3 regions of the Bacillus sp. ISL-39 genome follow, and region 2 is predicted to be linked to each of the others. Evidence: riboswitches for the same ligand, from Rfam matches in the RefSeq annotation. Region 2 holds a riboswitch; each other region holds the start of a gene.
What was found. A riboswitch is a leader RNA that binds a small molecule or an ion and turns the genes downstream of it on or off. The one in region 2 is predicted to bind thiamine pyrophosphate.
Positions count from the first base shown of each region.

Region 1: linked by a shared signal. The riboswitch ahead of J7E37_RS15740 (Ykof family thiamine-binding protein) and the one ahead of J7E37_RS06665 (3-oxoacyl-ACP reductase) in region 2 are both predicted to bind thiamine pyrophosphate.
Region 3: linked by a shared signal. The riboswitch ahead of thiC (phosphomethylpyrimidine synthase ThiC) and the one ahead of J7E37_RS06665 (3-oxoacyl-ACP reductase) in region 2 are both predicted to bind thiamine pyrophosphate.

Region 1 is NZ_JAGGQM010000021.1:14,064-19,996, forward strand. Features, by position in the region: gene fdhF (formate dehydrogenase subunit alpha) at 1-421, opposite strand, end outside; gene J7E37_RS15715 (hypothetical protein) at 698-1,132, opposite strand; gene J7E37_RS15720 (hypothetical protein) at 1,312-1,464, shown strand; gene J7E37_RS15725 (hypothetical protein) at 1,717-1,959, opposite strand; gene J7E37_RS15730 (hypothetical protein) at 2,132-2,320, opposite strand; gene J7E37_RS15735 (hypothetical protein) at 2,635-2,883, shown strand; TPP riboswitch at 2,961-3,059, shown strand; gene J7E37_RS15740 (Ykof family thiamine-binding protein) at 3,161-3,763, shown strand; gene J7E37_RS15745 (ECF transporter S component) at 3,763-4,359, shown strand; gene J7E37_RS15750 (ABC transporter ATP-binding protein) at 4,343-5,933, shown strand, end outside.
Region 2 is NZ_JAGGQM010000005.1:116,106-122,038, forward strand. Features, by position in the region: gene thiD (bifunctional hydroxymethylpyrimidine kinase/phosphomethylpyrimidine kinase) at 1-827, opposite strand, end outside; gene thiE (thiamine phosphate synthase) at 1-12, opposite strand, end outside; gene thiM (hydroxyethylthiazole kinase) at 991-1,806, opposite strand; gene J7E37_RS06665 (3-oxoacyl-ACP reductase) at 1,822-2,583, opposite strand; TPP riboswitch at 2,657-2,767, opposite strand; gene J7E37_RS06670 (hypothetical protein) at 2,825-2,980, opposite strand; gene J7E37_RS06675 (hypothetical protein) at 2,973-3,110, opposite strand; gene pepT (peptidase T) at 3,236-4,468, shown strand; gene liaG (LiaG family protein) at 4,714-5,577, shown strand.
Region 3 is NZ_JAGGQM010000025.1:188,324-194,256, forward strand. Features, by position in the region: gene thiO (glycine oxidase ThiO) at 1-500, opposite strand, end outside; gene tenI (thiazole tautomerase TenI) at 497-1,108, opposite strand; gene thiC (phosphomethylpyrimidine synthase ThiC) at 1,198-2,985, opposite strand; TPP riboswitch at 3,114-3,227, opposite strand; gene J7E37_RS17840 (Lrp/AsnC family transcriptional regulator) at 3,610-4,092, opposite strand; gene J7E37_RS17845 (DMT family transporter) at 4,302-5,249, shown strand; gene J7E37_RS17850 (Rossmann-fold NAD(P)-binding domain-containing protein) at 5,385-5,621, opposite strand; gene J7E37_RS17855 (hypothetical protein) at 5,679-5,933, opposite strand, start outside.

The DNA.
Region 1 (5,933 bases), on a different contig from region 2:
AAAAAGGGTTTGATTCATCTTTTTTATATGGCTTTTGATCAAATGGGATGCTCTGGTGATTGATTTTCATTTCTTTTACTGTGTTATGTACCTCACACATCCCATTATTGTAGTCACAGACAGTACAATACAGTTCATGATTAAACAAAATCTTGTCCATCGCCATTGTTTGTGCCTTCTTAACATCTGGTGCCACTGTGTCGATGGTATCCCCATCCTTCATGATTGTCGAACAAGACCTGGCCATTTCTCCGTTCACTTCTACAATACAAGTATCACATGTCTCAATTGGGCCAAGGCTTGGATGATAGCATACACTTGGCACTTCTATCGAGCTATCTGAAAGGTATTGAAGGATTGTTTGATTTTCTTTAGCCGCAACGTCAGCACCGTTGATTGTTACATTTATTTTGCCAGACAAGACCTCATCTTCCTTTCTGTATAGAAATCGCTCTCTTTCTCACTACCCAAACCACGAATGACTTTAACCACTTTTATGAGAGTTTTTTGAAAATGGCTCTGATATTACAGATTATTAAAAATCATTGTTCTTTAATAAAGTTCTTACCTTCCAAAAAAACCACAGAGGTCATTATTTGTTTGTACGTCTTCCACATTTTTGCTTTTAGGGAGATTAAAAAAATTAACATATTGGACAAAAAAAAGCCCTACCTGATTAAGGCTTTGAGATTATTTACTATAAAAAGCGGCAAGCATCATTTCCCGCTTCATCAGAGGAAAGAATATACAGCGTCTTTCCATTGGTGGATTTTTCTTTAGTAAAACCCAAATTCTCTAGTTCACCGTAATCTCCAACAACAATGATGGCTGAAGCAAAAAGCAATGCCTGCAGATGGAATAGAGAAACATCAATCACTTCTGTTAGTGAATCTCCAGGTTTGAGTGCTTCCAGGACAGCAATCCTGCCATGGATTCCAAGGCTTTCAAAAGCATATTCCATACTGTCGGCCATGGATTCGGAAATGACCGAGGCAGAACTGATGACGTCATTCCAATTCTCATCAAAAACATAAGCATGCCACGAAGATTGTTGTTCATTCCCCACTAGAAAATCAATTTTAAGAAAATGCTGGTCATCATCAAATTGATAAACCGATTTCACTATATTCACGCTTCCCTCCATTAGTAAAGTAGAGATAGTTTCCCACTGTAAGCAAAAGTTAATGAATCCGTTTTGCATGTTTTAAAATCGTTAGTAAATACTTACAACGACGGAAGCCTAGGCATGAATCTTTTTGTTGAGGGAAGAAGTAATATACAAAATACTAAACAGAGCAGGAGGATGAGAGAATGGAGCAAAAACAAAACCATAAACATTTCAATGAGGAAGATGAACAGCACAGTATGGTATGCAATGACCAGTTATTTTTTCAGGAATTAAGAATAGCAGCTGAAGAGGCTGAACGAGACCGCATCGATACAGATCAAAATAAAGCAAAATAAAAAGAGAAAGGCAATTAGCCTTTCTCTTCCTATTGAGGGTTAGTAAAGCAAGTATTTACACAAAGTGCTTTAAATAAGGCTCTTTTCTCAAACTTGGTTGCAATTCGACTGCAAAATAGGCTGTCTTTCTTCGCAAAGTTGACTCTTTTACGAGAAAAGAGCATGCAAACTTTAATACCGACCTGCCAAATGGCCTTATATTACGTTAAAATCGGCTTTAGGATTTTAACAACAACCTTTACGAAAACAGCCTTAACTAATGAACCGGTCTCTTTCCGCCGCATCTTCTTCCCGCTGTGCTTCTCTTTCTTCATACCAAAATTTAATATGAGTCAGGATGGAGAAAACGAGGAAAAAGTTCATCGACCAGACACTGACAAACGGGGCCATCCCACCGAACTCAATCGTCTCATACTGTTTAAATACCATTACAATATATGACTCAATGAACACAAGGACAAAGCCGGCTACACCTGCAATTGCCATTCGCATCATAATCAAAAACCACCTTATCGTATTATCAGATTATTTAAATAATACGACTAATTATTGATTAACGCAACTGTTTTGTTCACTAATTCGCCATATTTGAACGTTGACAATTTGGCGTAGTCCGTTTTACCTAAATCTTTTCATGGACATCATTAATCTTCGAGCTCGGTCCGGCTTATCTATTCAACTTCTTTTGCTTTTGCATGATCTCATATGATTTTTCTATTATATCTGTTAATACATCGCCTTTGTATATCCTGCCGATTTTTGTATTCTCTTGATAATATTCGACAATCTCATCTAGTTTATCAGATGTTTCCTTGGACACTCTCACATTCAACTGAATTCTCTGGGCCTCATTCATGGAACAGATTTCCCTCCAAATCCTTTACTTCTATGTAAAATATACTATTCATCAACTTGCTAGCAGTTTGATATTATGTAGATATGCGTCGCTAACTCTGCCGCAATGTCTTTTATTTTAACATAATCTATCACCTTACAACACTATGTTGTTTTTCCTATCCTCTTACAGGGTAATTTATATCAAGATTTGTTTTTCTGGCGGGAATTGGGAATTATATAGGGTTTCTTTTTCCCTCACAACTGGAATACATAACTGCATAAACTTACCTTCCTTGTTGCCCTATTAAAATTCGAATGACATGGAGAATTTCTATGAAGCTTACAAAATGGTCTTACACAAAGAGATATAATATCAAAGCGCAATTTGATGTTTTTCCAAATTCAGTCGTTTTATTCCGCCAAATCAAAGAATACTACTTCGTATATACTGTTAATTGGTCTTTAAAGGATCCCGTTGTATCTAAATCTGAACTGGCGGAAATGGAGCGGCTTCTTAATAAGGAACTGGGCACCCTTGAAAGCTACAGGCAGAGAAAGTATTTCCATAACCATTCCGAATGAATCAAATTTTGAAAATTAGCCATTTACAATTCAGCCTATTTACATTAAGATGATTTTGAAAACAACAACTGTATAGGTTTTTGCACTAGGGGAGCTTTTGGCTGAGAAGAACTTTGTTCTGACCCTTATTACCCGATCTGGATAATACCAGCGTGGGGAAGTGCAGGCGAAGCTCTTCGTTATATCTTTTTTTATCTGACGATAGAATTCAACTGCATCCACCACGCTGGATGCAGTTTTTTGTTTTCTACCCAATGAACAAAGGAGATGTAATGGTATGAAAGAGATTTTTTGCGGTACAAGTGAGATTACAGGGGCCAGGTTTTCCATTTCCCCAATGTCAGACAGGTTTGTTGACATTATCCTCTCTGCATTGAAGGAAGTTGATACGTCAAAGGTTTGGATGGAGACAGATGATGTCAGCACCTGTGTGCGGGGACGTTCTGAACATGTTTTTGACGTTGTTAAAGCCATATTCCTGAATGCTTCAATCGGTGGAGATCATGTGGTCCTGAATGCCACGTTTTCAAATGGATGTCCCGGTGACAGTGCAGGGGATGCTTTTATGGCGGAAGATTCAAATGTAATGAATGATGAGCGTTCTCAAAAAATCAACCAGGAGGTCGCAGCCCAGTTTGCTCTCTATCCTTTAGGAATTCCTGGATATATGAATGTAATCATGGATCAAATAAAAACTGTTGAGCAGCAAGGTGTCTTTAGCGGAGGAATTCATTATGCCTCAAGATTGGATGGCGATGCCAATAAGGTTTTTACCGGAATAGAAAGTGCTTTTGATGGTGCCCGGAACAGTGATTCTTCACATATTGTTATGACGGTGACCATGTCGGCCAACAGTCCTTCCCGTAAGGAGGAACGATAATGCTCGCAAACTGGAAACTTCGAGAGGTTGTAGTTTTATCCGTACTGGCAGTCGTTTTTGGCGTAATCTACCTTCTGTTCTTACAGTTCGGCAATGTGCTTGTAGGCATGTTCGGACTAATCGGCTATGACTTGATCTTCGGGATCTGGTTCATCGTTTCCATCATAGCTGCTTACATCATCAGAAAGCCTGGAGCAGCGGTGTTATCAGAAACAATTGCAGCAACAATCGAGGTCATGCTTGGAAACGCTGTTGGTCCGCGTCTGATCCTGGCCGGGATTATCCAGGGACTGGGGGCGGAAGCTGCTTTTGCGGCAACCAAATGGAAGAACTATTCTACATGGGTTCTTGTAGCAGCAGGAATGGGGGCTTCAATCACCAGCTTCGCATGGGGTTACTTTTTAGGCGGCTTCTCCGCTCTATCACCTGGTTATGTAACAGCCATGTTTGTCGTCAGGCTTATAAGCGGAGCAATCTTAGCAGGTCTTTTAGGTAAATACATAAGCGACAGCCTCGCTAAAACAGGAGCATTGAATAGCTTCCCGCTTGGAAAGGAAGCCAGAAAGGCAAAGCAGAACCATGATATTTCAGCCTAGTCTGCCATTTCTTGAAGTGTCAAACGTTACGTTCCGATTTGAGGATGATCAGAAGGATGTTTTAAGGAATATCACTTTTGATATTAATGAAAATGAGAACATTCTTGTACTGGGTCCAAGCGGTTCGGGTAAGAGCACACTCGCATACTGCATGAATAATCTATATCCAGCGTCTGTTGATGGAATAATGAGCGGCAGTATAAAGTTCAGAGGCAAGGAATTATCCTCCTTCGAATCCGGAGAGATAAATCAAAAAGTCGGATTGGTCATGCAGGATCCTGATTCCCAGTTTTGCATGCTGACTGTCGAGGAAGAAATAGCTTTTGTATTAGAGAATATTCAGTTTCCCAGATCGGAAATGAAAGAAAGAATAGATTATGCCCTTGACTTAGTAGACATAAAGCACTTTAAACACAGGCTTATTCACTCACTCTCCGGCGGGCAAAAGCAAAAACTTGCGATTGCCTGTGCATTGGCAATGGAACCTGAATTATTAATACTTGATGAACCTACTGCCAATCTAGACCCCGCCTCAGGGTTCGAATTGGTCCGGACGTTAAAAAGATTAAAGAATAAACACTCGTTCAGTATCCTCGTTATCGAGCATAACCTGGATTATTGGCTTGAAATTATGGATCGCTGCATCATATTGAATTCTGCGGGTGAACTGTTTTTTAATGGTCCGCCTAGTGTTTGTTTTAATCATTTTGCAAAAGAACTGGCAATTGAAGGGATTTGGTTACCCCGCTCTATTGACGCAGGGTTGAAGCTTAAGGAGGCTGGATTGCTAACGTCCTCCTTCCTGCCTATGACGATTGATGAGCTGATTGAAAATAGTAAAGATATAGGAAATACAATTAAGTTCTTAACAACTGAGGTTCGCAAGCAAAAACCGAATCCCTCTCCAGCAATTTTCGAAGTGAAGGATGTCAGCTATTCGAAAGACAATCATATATTAATTGAAGATATTTCTATATCGATTAATGGTGGTGAAATAATTGCAATAGCAGGTTCAAACGGATCCGGAAAAACCACTTTTTCAAAATGTTTGGCCGGGTTGATTCCATCACAAGGCGAGATAAAATTTTATGGACACTCTTTAGGAGACTGGCCTGAGGAACAAAAGTGGAGAAGACTCGGATACGTATTCCAAAATCCTGAGCACCAATTTATTACTGATTCTGTGATGGAAGAAATAAATTACAGTCTTCAATCGAAAGAGCAAACGGCACAAAATTATAAAAATAAAGATATTTTGAGAACCCTTCGTATGGCTGACCACGTTAACAGTCACCCATTCTCATTGAGCCAAGGACAAAAAAGGAGACTGAGTGTGGCTGTCATGCTGGTGAACGGGCAGGAGGTCCTGATTATGGACGAACCAACATTTGGACAGGATGCTGTCACTTCAAAGGAAATCATCGATTTTGCGGTCCATGCCGTACCAGAGACAGGAAGCATTATTATGATTACACATGATATGGATTTAGTTGATCGTTACGCAGATAATGTATTAGTAATGGAAAAAGGAAAAATGATATTTTATGGTGCTCCAGGAATGCTGTGGAATCAAC
Region 2 (5,933 bases):
GATTCTCGCCATGAGCTGACCCTGCTTTCCTTTTTCATATTGTAGGCCCAATGGTTAGTAGGTCCATGTCCATTCCCGATATGCAGCGGGTTGGCAATAGCAGCTTGGATGAACTCCTTCGCCACAGAAACCGCTTCATGCACCGAAGCTCCTGTCGCGAGCTGTGCCGTAATCGCTGCAGAAAAAGTACAGCCTGTACCATGGGTGTTCTTTGTCCCAATTCTTGGAGCGGAGAAGTGCGTAAATTCCATCCCGTCAAAAAGGACATCAACAGATTCATCCGTTGCCTCATCATGTCCCCCTTTTATAACAATATTTTTCGCTCCAAGCTTATAGATGCGTTTTGCTGCTTCCTTTTTGTCACCAATCGTCCTGATGGACATGCCTGTCAGCACCTCGGCCTCGGGAATGTTCGGAGTAATGATAAGACAGTGCGGAAGCAAATGTTTTTTGAGGGCGGAAACAGCTTGCTGTTGAAGCAATGAAGCTCCTCCCTTCGCGATCATGACCGGATCAATCACGAGCCTTTCCCAGCACAACTCCTTTATTTTTTCCGCGACCGCTTCGATGATTTCCGCGTTAAAAAGCATCCCGGTTTTCACGGCATCGGTCCCAATGTCCTCACCAACCGACTCGATTTGCCTTGCCACAGCCTCTGCCGTCAACGGATAAACTCCCTGCACGCCAAGAGTGTTTTGCGCTGTTACTGCTGTCAGCGCGGACATTCCGTATACACCCAGCTCCTGGAACGTTTTCAGGTCTGCCTGTATTCCGGCTCCGCCGCCGCTGTCCGAGCCTGCGATTGTCAGTGCTTTTTTCATAATCATTACCTCCTTTTATTAGGCTCTTTTCTCAAACTTTGTTGCTATTGATCGCAAAATAGGATTGAATGAACCATGTTTCTTTGCAAAATTGACTCTAATAATGAGAAAAGAGCATGCAAACTTAATATCGACCTACTAATCAGCTTTATATTACATACAACAATTTTTATGAAAACAGCCTTTTATTAAAAGAACTTTTATGGTAGATTTCTTCAGCATCCAAATGGTACAGCTGATTCAGGAATTCCACTTGAAAACTTCCCGGTCCATGCATGGCGCTTTTGTCAGCGGCAACTTCGGCTGCTACTCCATAAATGATCACTGCAACAGTTGCTGCTTTCAGAAAATCCTTTTCAACTGCTGTGAATGCCCCAATCACTGAAGTCAGCAGGCATCCGGTACCCGTTACCTTCGTAAGGATTGGGTGCCCATTACTGACTGCAAACGTAGATTTCCCGTCAGTAATAACGTCTTCTTTCCCTGTCAGCGCTACAATCGTGTTCAATTTTTGTGCTGCGGATTCAGCCAGCTCGATTACATCCCCATCTGAATCTCCTGCATCAACGCCATGAATGCTCCAGGTTTCACCGGCTACATTCGCTATTTCCGCAGCATTTCCCCTGATAATCGAAATCTCTAATTCTTCCATCAGCCTTCTTGCGGTTTCTGTACGATAAGCAGTCGCCCCGGCGCCAACCGGATCAAGAATGACCGGAACTCCCTGTTCATTTGCCGCTTTGCCGGCAATCAGCATCGACTGTACAACTTCCGGCCGCAACGTTCCGATATTCAGCACAAGGCTTCCCGCAATGCCTGCCATTTCAGCGACTTCCTCATGCGCATAAGCCATCACAGGGGATGCCCCAAGAGCCAGCAGTCCATTTGCGGTAAAATTGGTGACCACAACATTGGTAATATTATGGACAAGCGGATTCTCCCTCCTGACTTTTTCAAGCAAGCCAGCAATCTCTCTTTTTTCCATGTCTATTCCTCCTCCTTAATCCATCACAAGGCCGCCATCAACGACCAGATTCTGCCCGGTAACCGCGCGCCCCCATGGAGATGCAAAGAACATGATCGCATCTGCCACTTCTGCCGGTTCGGTTACTTTTCGAAGCGGTGTGGATGATTGGATGAGCTGGAACACTTCCTCCGAAGTAGCAGAGCTTGCGTCGGTCATTTTTAGCAGTCCTCCAGAAACCATATTGACCGTAATGCCATACTTTCCAAGGTCATTCGCCATATTCCTCGTAAATCCCAATAAAGCAGCCTTGCTTGTTGTGTAGTCATGATAGGCGACAACCGGGTTCTGGAACAGATTCGTGCCTATATTGACGATTCTGCCAAAATTCATTTCTTTCATGTCCGGAAGCCCAGCCTGGGTGGTATTCAATGCACCTCGAACAGCTCCTTCAAGCTGTTGGTGAAAATCCTCCCATCCAACAGAGAACGCATCCTTGTTCGCCACAGGGTCGAATTTGAAATTGACAAGCGCATTATTCACGATGGTCGTTATCGGTGCTCCGAAATGCTCTTTTGCCTGCCTGAACATGCTTTGGACCTGCGCTGGATCCCTTATATCCGCACTGACAGCAAGTGCCTTCTCACCAATCAGTTCTTCCAAATTCTTAGCCTTTTCTTCATTCTGAAAATAGTTGATGATGACCTTCGCGCCTTCTCTTGCAAAAGCCTTGACCGTTTCAGTCCCCAATCCACGGCTCCCGCCAGTCACTAAAACCACTTGATCTTTCAGTTCCATTGAAAACACCTCCTTGGAAAAATAAAAAAGCCAGATCCATAAAATGGACCTGGCTTAAAAGCAAAGCAAGAAAAATTCTCTCACACCACTTTCCTACGCTGGTATTACCCAGATCAGGTCCGAAGGGTTAAAAGACTCAGCGTCTTTCTCTCAGCCCGCAAGCAGGGCACCCCTAGTAGTACATCGAATATTCAATTATCTTTATCCTAGCCTTAACTCTTATATATGTAAAGTGAAAAGTTCATCCTCTGTTTTTTTGAAGTTCTTCCTTGATCTCTTCCAGAAGCTTGAGTTGCTGGTCCTGCCCATCTATTATTCTTGCCGCCAATTTTTGCAATGTGATCGTGATAGACCAGAGAGACACAATCAGGACAATGATGACGCCGATATCAATCATCTTTCTTTTTTCCCTCGGCAAGATCATCAAAAGGAGTATAATTATTGCTTGGCAGTTTCCCGGAAGTGATGATTCTGTAAATCGAAAAAAACACAACAAACAATACAATAGCCGTGAACACATAACCCATATTCCCCAGCCTCCTTTTCTATATATTATACATGCAAAAAATGGAATTTTCACTCTTTTTCAAATGGTGTTACAGACAATCTGTGCTAATATGAAAATATACATACGAATGGGAGTTGAAAGCAAATGAAAAACGAGATTATCGAAAGATTTACCTCTTATGTAAAAGTAGATACTCAATCAAATGAAAACAGTGAAACCACCCCTTCGACGGAAGGCCAGTTCACTCTTGCCAATATGCTCGTCGAGGAGTTGAAATCCATCGGCATGGAAGAAGTGACGATTGACGGCAATGGTTATGTGATGGCCACCCTTCCTGCCAATACAGATAAAGAAGTGCCAACGATCGGCTTCCTTGCCCATGTCGATACGGCAACTGATTTTACCGGCAAAAATGTCAATCCGCAGATTGTTGAAAACTTCGATGGCAACCAGATCATCCTGAACGAGGAACAGAATATCATCCTGTCACCTGCGGATTTTCCGGAGCTCCCTAAATATAAAGGACATACTCTCATTACTACTGACGGAACCACGCTGCTTGGAGCCGACAATAAAGCCGGTATCGCCGAAATCATGACAGCAATGGCTTATTTGATCAAGCACCCGGAAATCAAGCATGGCAGGCTTCGTATCGCCTTCACGCCAGATGAAGAAATCGGCCGAGGACCTCATAAGTTCGATGTCGAGGCCTTCAATGCAAAATTCGCCTATACCGTCGATGGCGGTCCGCTTGGCGAACTGGAGTATGAAAGCTTTAATGCAGCCAGCGCCAAGGTGACATTCAAAGGCAAGAACGTCCACCCAGGAACGGCAAAAGGAAAAATGGTGAACTCCGCAAAAATTGCGATGGAATTCAACAGCCAGCTTCCGGCAGAAGAAGCGCCAGAGCATACGGAAGGATATGAAGGCTTCTTCCATCTAAGCTCGATCAACGGTGATGTGGAAGAAACAACGCTTCACTATATCATCCGTGATTTTGACCGTGACAGCTTTCAGGCACGCAAGGACTTGGTGCAGAAAATCACCAATCATTTAAGGCTGACTTATGGTGAAACCCGGGTTGAACTTGAAATGAACGATCAGTATTATAATATGAAGGATAAAATCGAGCCGGTGAAGGAAATCGTTGATATCGCCTATGAAGCAATGGAAAATCTCGGCATCAAGCCGATCGTCAAACCGATCCGCGGCGGCACAGACGGTTCCCAGCTTAGCTATATGGGATTGCCGACACCGAATATTTTTACAGGCGGAGAGAATTTCCACGGAAGGTTCGAATATATCTCGGTTGATAACATGATTAAATCAGTTGAAACAATTGTAGAAATAGCTAAACTTTTCGAAGCAAAGGCCTAACTAACACCCAACCAGAAGCCAGATTCCCAAGCCGTACGGAATCTGGCTTCTTTTTTTGGGCTCTTTTCGCAAACTTTGTTGCTTCCTCAACCTAATAAAGTCTTTTCGAAAGGAGCCACATTTGAGCGACCTAACCCAAAATCCGCCTCAGGTCTTATCGAGATTTAAATCGGAGGTGCATTGGGATTAAGCTCGATTCCCCTTATTCTGGATATAGAATGAAACGTGAAAGGAGATTGTAAAAAATGAAACGGATTTTAGTTATTTTCCTGCTGATTACCGGGGCATATATTGGTTGGAATTATTTGTTCGATGGCAGCGGAGTAAACTTTGCACAGGCGGAAGACGCGGTGAAGGTGACCAATCAAACGAAAAACATCAGTATTGATATTTCAAGCGTCGAGACAATGATTGTGCCAGAAGACCGGGATGATGTCCGCGCCGAGCTTAAGGGCAAAGGAACAGTAAAAGTTGCTGGACATGGTGATGATATCGAGGTTACTGTTAAACGCAAAGGATTCTTCTGGTTCAACTGGTTTGAAATGGATCAGACTACTTTGACAGTTTATATTCCCGAAGACTATGAAAAGAATATGGCAATCGAGCTTGGCTCAGGCGAAGCAATATTCAAAGGACATTCCGCTGATTCTCCAATGATACTGAAGGAACTTACGGTTGATATCGGATCAGGAAGAATGGTACTGGAAAACCTGGATGTTGAAACATTCAAACACCAAAGCTCATCAGGCGAAGTGGAAATCAACTCATTAGCTGCTGGCTCTGGTTCATTTGAAGTCAGTTCCGGCAGTGTCAATGTCAAAAACTACTCTGGCAAGCTTGATGCTGATATTTCCTCTGGTGAGTTCGAAATCCAGATGGATGCTTTGAGAGATGACGTTAACTTAAATGTAAGTTCAGGCAATATCGAGCTGGATCTGCCAGATGATGCTGACTTTACATTGAACGGGAAAGCCAGCAGCGGCGACATATCAAGTGATTTCCCGCTTGAAAACAAAGAAGAATCCGATAACCGCCTTCGCGGCAAATACGGAAGCGGCAAATACGAAATTAACGCCGATGTATCAAGCGGCGATATTAATATAAATTAGGATTTCCAAGTGGCGGCGAACTGGAAAAGACCAAGCGCAATCTCCAGTTCGCCAATAAGTCAGCAGCCCGCGTATTTGAATCCAGCAATTGAACTGGAAAAAATCCATTGAAATTTCCATTTCGCTATAAAAATTAAAAAATCGCTATAAAAACGAGAAAGTCGCTATAAAAATCAAATTTCCGCTATATAAATTAGAAAGTCGCTATAAAAAGGATATTCTCTCTATAAAAAAGGAAATTCCCCTATAATCCACCATAATTGCACAAGCAAAATTTCATTTCCCCCCTGGACAAAGCCTGGCAGCTGCACGCCAGGCTTATTTTTATTTAAAATTCGGACAGTGTATCTTTGTTT
Region 3 (5,933 bases), on a different contig from region 2:
CATGAAGCTTTCGCAAAGGCAAGAGACAATTCCTTCGCCTCAAGCTGTCCATCTTTTGGGATAAACATAGCGCCCCGCAATTCACTTGATACAGAGGGCTCCCGTTTGAGCAGTTCTTCAATTGAAAGCCATTCAGCCTGCTCTCCTATATCCGCCTGTCTTTCTGTCAATCTTTTCAGTTCTCGCTCCTGGTCTTGATTGACGGCCACTTTATACGTTCCTTTATTTTGGTAGCCTATATGCATCCTGGATAAGTCTTCGAGTTCAGGAATCAGACCTAGATACATCGCCCTGCTTTTGCATGCAAGACTGAAAAGCGGACTATTCTCTGTCAGCTCCGTTTGGGTTCCTAACATACCAGCCGCTGCCCCTGACGCCTTTCCTGCAATCTTTCCCTTTTCTAAAACAGCCACTTTGTATCCTCTTTTCGCCAGCTGAAAAGCGATCGAACTGCCGATGATTCCCCCTCCGATTATTAAGGAGTCAAAATGCTTTCTCATTCCTTATGCCTCCCATGCAGTTTCTTAAAAAATATCTTTGCTGCCTCACGAGGATCTGCAGCCTGTAAAACCCCCGACATCACCGCGATTCCATCTGCTCCAGCTTCTAGTACCTGCTGAACATTTTCTGGTTTTATACCGCCAATTGCTATGACCGGGATCGCCAACCCCTTTTTGACATCCCTAAGAGCTTCGGTCCCCTTTGGCGGAATTCCATCCTTTAAATGCGTGTTGAACAGATGGCCAAATAGGAGATAATCTGCCCCCTGTTTTGCCGCTGCCTGGGCTTCTTCAGGCGAATGCACGGAGCAGCCAAGCGGCAGGCTAGGAAAATGCTCTTTGACCACCTGCACAGGTAGGCTGTGAAAAGCAAGCTGCACACCAGTTTTACATGCCCATGCCACATCCACTCGATCATTGACCACAATTTTTTGAAGAGGGATACCCTCCTTAAGAAGCAGTTCGACACCTTGATAAATCTCTCTTGAAGTCCGATGTTTTTCCCTTAAGTGGAACTTGTCGGCAAAAGCCTCCACCTCACCTGCTATTTCGGCAAAAGCTTTTAGAGAAAGCTTTCCATCTGAAATGACATGCAGCTGCTTCCTCATCCAGATTCCCCCCCATTAAAAGCAGGGACCGCTTTCCTGAATAAAAAGCGGCTCCCGCATTCTACTTTCAACGTCTGTATATCCTCAAATTATCTATAAAGCTTTCCTCCGGTTTTTTTAAATTCCTCGGCTTTTTCGACCAGCCCTCTCTCAATTGCTTCCTCCGTGTCCAGCTGGTGCTCTTTTGAATAATTCCGGATATCCTGGGAAATTCTCATGCTGCAAAATTTTGGTCCGCACATGGAACAGAAGTGGGCAGTTTTAGCCCCTTCAGCCGGCAGCGTTTCATCATGGTATTCCAATGCGCGCTCAGGATCCAAAGAAAGGTTGAATTGATCTTTCCAGCGAAATTCAAAACGGGCTTTTGACAGGGCGTCGTCCCTTTTTTGTGCTCCTGGATGGCCTTTTGCCAGATCGGCGGCATGAGCGGCAATTTTATAAGTGATGACTCCCTCGCGCACATCGTCCTTATTTGGCAAGCCCAAATGTTCTTTTGGCGTCACGTAACAGAGCATGGCTGTACCATACCAGCCAATCATCGCAGCTCCAATTGCAGAGGTGATATGATCATATCCCGGCGCGATATCTGTCGTAAGCGGGCCAAGCGTATAAAAAGGTGCTTCCTGGCAAATCTCCAATTGCTTATCCATGTTTTCCTTGATCAGGTGCATCGGTACATGACCAGGGCCTTCCACCATCACCTGTACGTCATGTTCCCACGCGACCTTCGTCAGCTCCCCAAGTGTTTCGAGCTCAGCAAATTGAGCCTCATCATTGGCATCCGCGATCGATCCCGGCCGCAAACCATCTCCCAGAGAGAACGCCACATCGTAGGTTTTCATGATTTCGCAGATTTCTTCAAAGTGTGTATATAAGAAGTTTTCTTTATGATGATGCAGGCACCATTGAGCCATGATCGAGCCGCCACGCGATACAATACCGGTCAATCGTTTCGCTGTAAGCGGCACATACCTTAAGAGTACGCCGGCATGAATGGTGAAATAATCAACCCCTTGCTCCGCTTGTTCGATAAGGGTATCTCTGTACACTTCCCACGTAAGGTCCTCGGCAATGCCATTGACCTTTTCAAGCGCCTGGTAAATTGGAACGGTCCCCACCGGAACAGCGGAGTTTCGGATAATCCATTCGCGTGTCGTATGAATATTTTTTCCTGTCGACAGATCCATGATTGTATCTGCACCCCATCGGGTAGCCCAAGCCATTTTTTCCACTTCCTCCTCAATCGAGGAGGAAACGGCCGAGTTCCCAATGTTCGCATTTATTTTTACGTGGAAATTCCGGCCGATAATCATTGGCTCCGTCTCAGGATGATTGATATTGGCTGGAATGATGGCCCTGCCTCTTGCCACTTCAGCACGGACAAATTCGGGATCCATATGTTCCCTAATCGCGATAAACTCCATCTCTGGCGTAATGATTCCCTTCTTTGCATAGTGAAGCTGGGTAACATTCTTTCCCTTTTTTGCCCTCAATGGCTTGCGGGATAAGCCTGGAAACACCTTATGATTGGCACGCGGATCTTGCTCATTGCGGTAGCCGTTATCCTCGGGTTTTATTTTTCGGCCATCATACTCTTCTGCATCATCCCGTTCCTGAATCCACCGCCTTCTCAACAAAGGAAGACCTTTTCTAAGATCAGAGGTAAACAAAGGATCCGTATATGGGCCGCTTGTATCATACACACGAACCGGCTCATTGTTTTCCTCTCCAAAGCTGCTGCTGGTCGGGCTTAATCCAATCTCCCGCATCGGAACTCTTATATCCGGCCTAGACCCCTCCACATACACTTTTTTGCTTCCAGAAAAGCTTGACATAATTGAAATGCTGTCCTGGTTTAAAGAATTAGCTGTTGTCATTGATCATCTCTCCCTCTTTAAAATTAAGGGACAAGACCTGGCACCAAGGAAGTTCTCTAGTATGTAAAAAAGCCGGTCCACATAAAGATGGACCGGCTTAACCGCGAATGTTTTTTGCACAAAAAATACTTTGCACATCTTAACTTCCCCACGCTGGTATGATCCAGATCAGGTCCAAAGAGTCAAGAAACTTAGCGCGTTCCTTTCTCAGCCCAAGCCATTGGGCACCCCTAGTTATTGCTATTCAGTTCTTTATTATTATACACAATTTGGAAAACAAACAAAAGTTTTTTAATTCGTATAATCTATGTTCGTTGAAAAATAGCTTTATAATCTACTAAATAAAGTCAACTTAAATCTTTACTCTAGAATACCAAAATAATGCCTGAAGGCTGTCTTCCTCTACGTTCTATCCATTGTTTAATCTATTCATTAGGAAAATTCTCTTTAGTTCCATTCTTCTTTCGCAGGGAAGATTCATTTAAGAAAAAACTATGCCTGCCAAAGACTGGCCAATGCATCGTGACTATCACGTGTAATTCAGCTGCGTTTTCCACTGTCTTGTATACTTTTTTCTGGCACCCGAATTCGTCCCCATGTCACCCATAGCAGCTTGTAAACTGCTCACACTTCCCCACTGATTGGCAGGACGGTCGAGTCTTTGATTTCCCTTAGTGCCAGACTTGTCTGGATTTTGGTGATTCCTAGTTCATTCAGCCTCCTGATAAACATCTCCAGCCCCTTGCGATCTTTGCAGGCTACCTTTAACAGATAATCATACTCCCCAGTGAGGCAATGGCACTCTAACACCTCTTCCATTGTTTCTAGTGTTTCTTCCAATGATTCCAACTTTTCTAACTGATGCATATTGGTGCTCATAAAAACAAAGCACAGTAAATCAAAGCCAAGCTTCTCGTGATTCAAAATTGCGACCTGCTTTTTAATATATCCTTCACCTTCCAGTCGCTTGATTCTGGCGTGAACTGCGGGCGCAGATAAATTCACTCGCTTAGAGAGTTCCAGGTTGCTTAACTGAGCATCCTTTTGCAAGAAGTCCAGGATTTTAATATCCACATTATCCAAAACCTTGCTTACAACAGATTCCAAGATTCAACCCCCTTTTTAAAAATTCCGAATACCAGCGAAATAACCGCCAATATTTGAATTTATTAAACTATATTTACATTATATTTTTAATAATTTTGAATTAAATTAATTATACAAAATTATCTTTTGTATTTTAAGGGAAATGTTAAAATAATTCATATAACTTAAGTCGTTGTGCACAATGGTACTGATCAGGGGGGCCAAATGACGTGAAATATCATTTCCTATTACTTTTAACGAGCTTTCTTTGGGGCGGAAATTTTATCGTGGGGAAGACGCTTGTAGACCATGCTTCTCCAATCACCTTGACCATTTTAAGATGGGCCATCGCGATCATCTGTCTCATTCCGCTTGTATGGTGGAAAGAGAAAAAGCTGATCCCCCCAAAAGAATCCATTATGCCTCTTTTCATAATGGGAGTCACCGGGGTCGCCTTATTCCAGGCATTGCAATTCATGGCACTTGAAAAGACTTCGGCAACGAACGTTGGCTTAATCTCGACATTGAATATGTTTTCGATTGCGGCATTCTCATCTCTTTTCCTAAAAGAAAAGCTAAATAAATTTCAGTTCCTCGCCATGATCATCTCTTTATTTGGTGTTTTGCTCGTCCTTTCAAAAGGGAATATAAATTCATTATTTTCCTTACAGTTCAATAAAGGCGATCTTTATATGACGACAGCTGTGGGAATGTGGGGGATTTATTCGGTCAGCAGCAAGTGGGCGATGGCGACCGTCACACCGTTGATGTCCATACTCTACTCTGGTATTTTCGGCCTACTCGTTTTGCTCCCTTTTTCCATCAGGGATTTCACGGTAACCAACTTGAATTCCTCCTTTATGCAAGGCATTTTATATACAGGCCTGGTCTCGACCGTGCTTTGTATGGTTCTCTGGAATATCGGAGTCAATAAACTAGGACCAAGCATTTCCGGGTTGTTCCTTAATTTCAACCCCATTTTTACAGCTCTCTTGGCATTTACTTTTTTAGGAGAGAAGATGACATGGATTCAAGCCGCTGGCAGTTTCATTGTTATTGCAGGCTGCTTTTTATTTACGATTCTGAAAAACAAGCCTATCAGGTTTAGGATTCCGATTTCTGTCCGTATTTTAGAGGGTGAAGATAGCAAAGCAGAAAAAATGCCTGTTCCCCGTTGAACAGGCATTTATAATTCATACTCCCATAGCCCGACCCTTCCTTTAGCCGGAATGAAGCTGTCCCGCGTTCTCTTGGTGAAAATAAATCTCCTGCTGCAGCAAAAGAAATCGACATCAGCAATCCGCCGCCAAAACTTAAATCCAGTTCTCTTTATAATCCTCTACATACTGCTTCATTTTTGTCGGCTTTCGTCCTGCAGCTTTTTCAAAATCGTATTTGATCCCCTTGGCCATCATAAGCTTTGTTGGAAAATGAATCCCCACGACCACATTTATAAAAGCTTCATCGACACCGGAAGCCAGCATATGCTCCTTGAATTCCTTTACCGAAGGGTTGATATATTCAACCTCCATCCCCATCGCTTCAGACATGATGGCAGCCACTTAAGGCTTTCCCTCATCTCCAAATGGATTCACTAGCCCGAGACTTCAGCCCGTCTCCTGGTCGCTCCTTAATTGTGTATATATTTGCTGATAGGCTGACGCCTCGTTTACCATGCCTTTTTGCTGATACATTTTGCACAGCTGCCTGACCGGAGCTGGGTCAGCCGGATTGAGCTCCATTTCCCAGAAGAAACATTCGATTGCCTGATCATATTGATTGAAATCTGCGTAAAATTGCCCCAATTCCATCATTCTGTCAGGATTCTCCGTAAGGGCGGCCATTTCATTGATTTTTCGGAT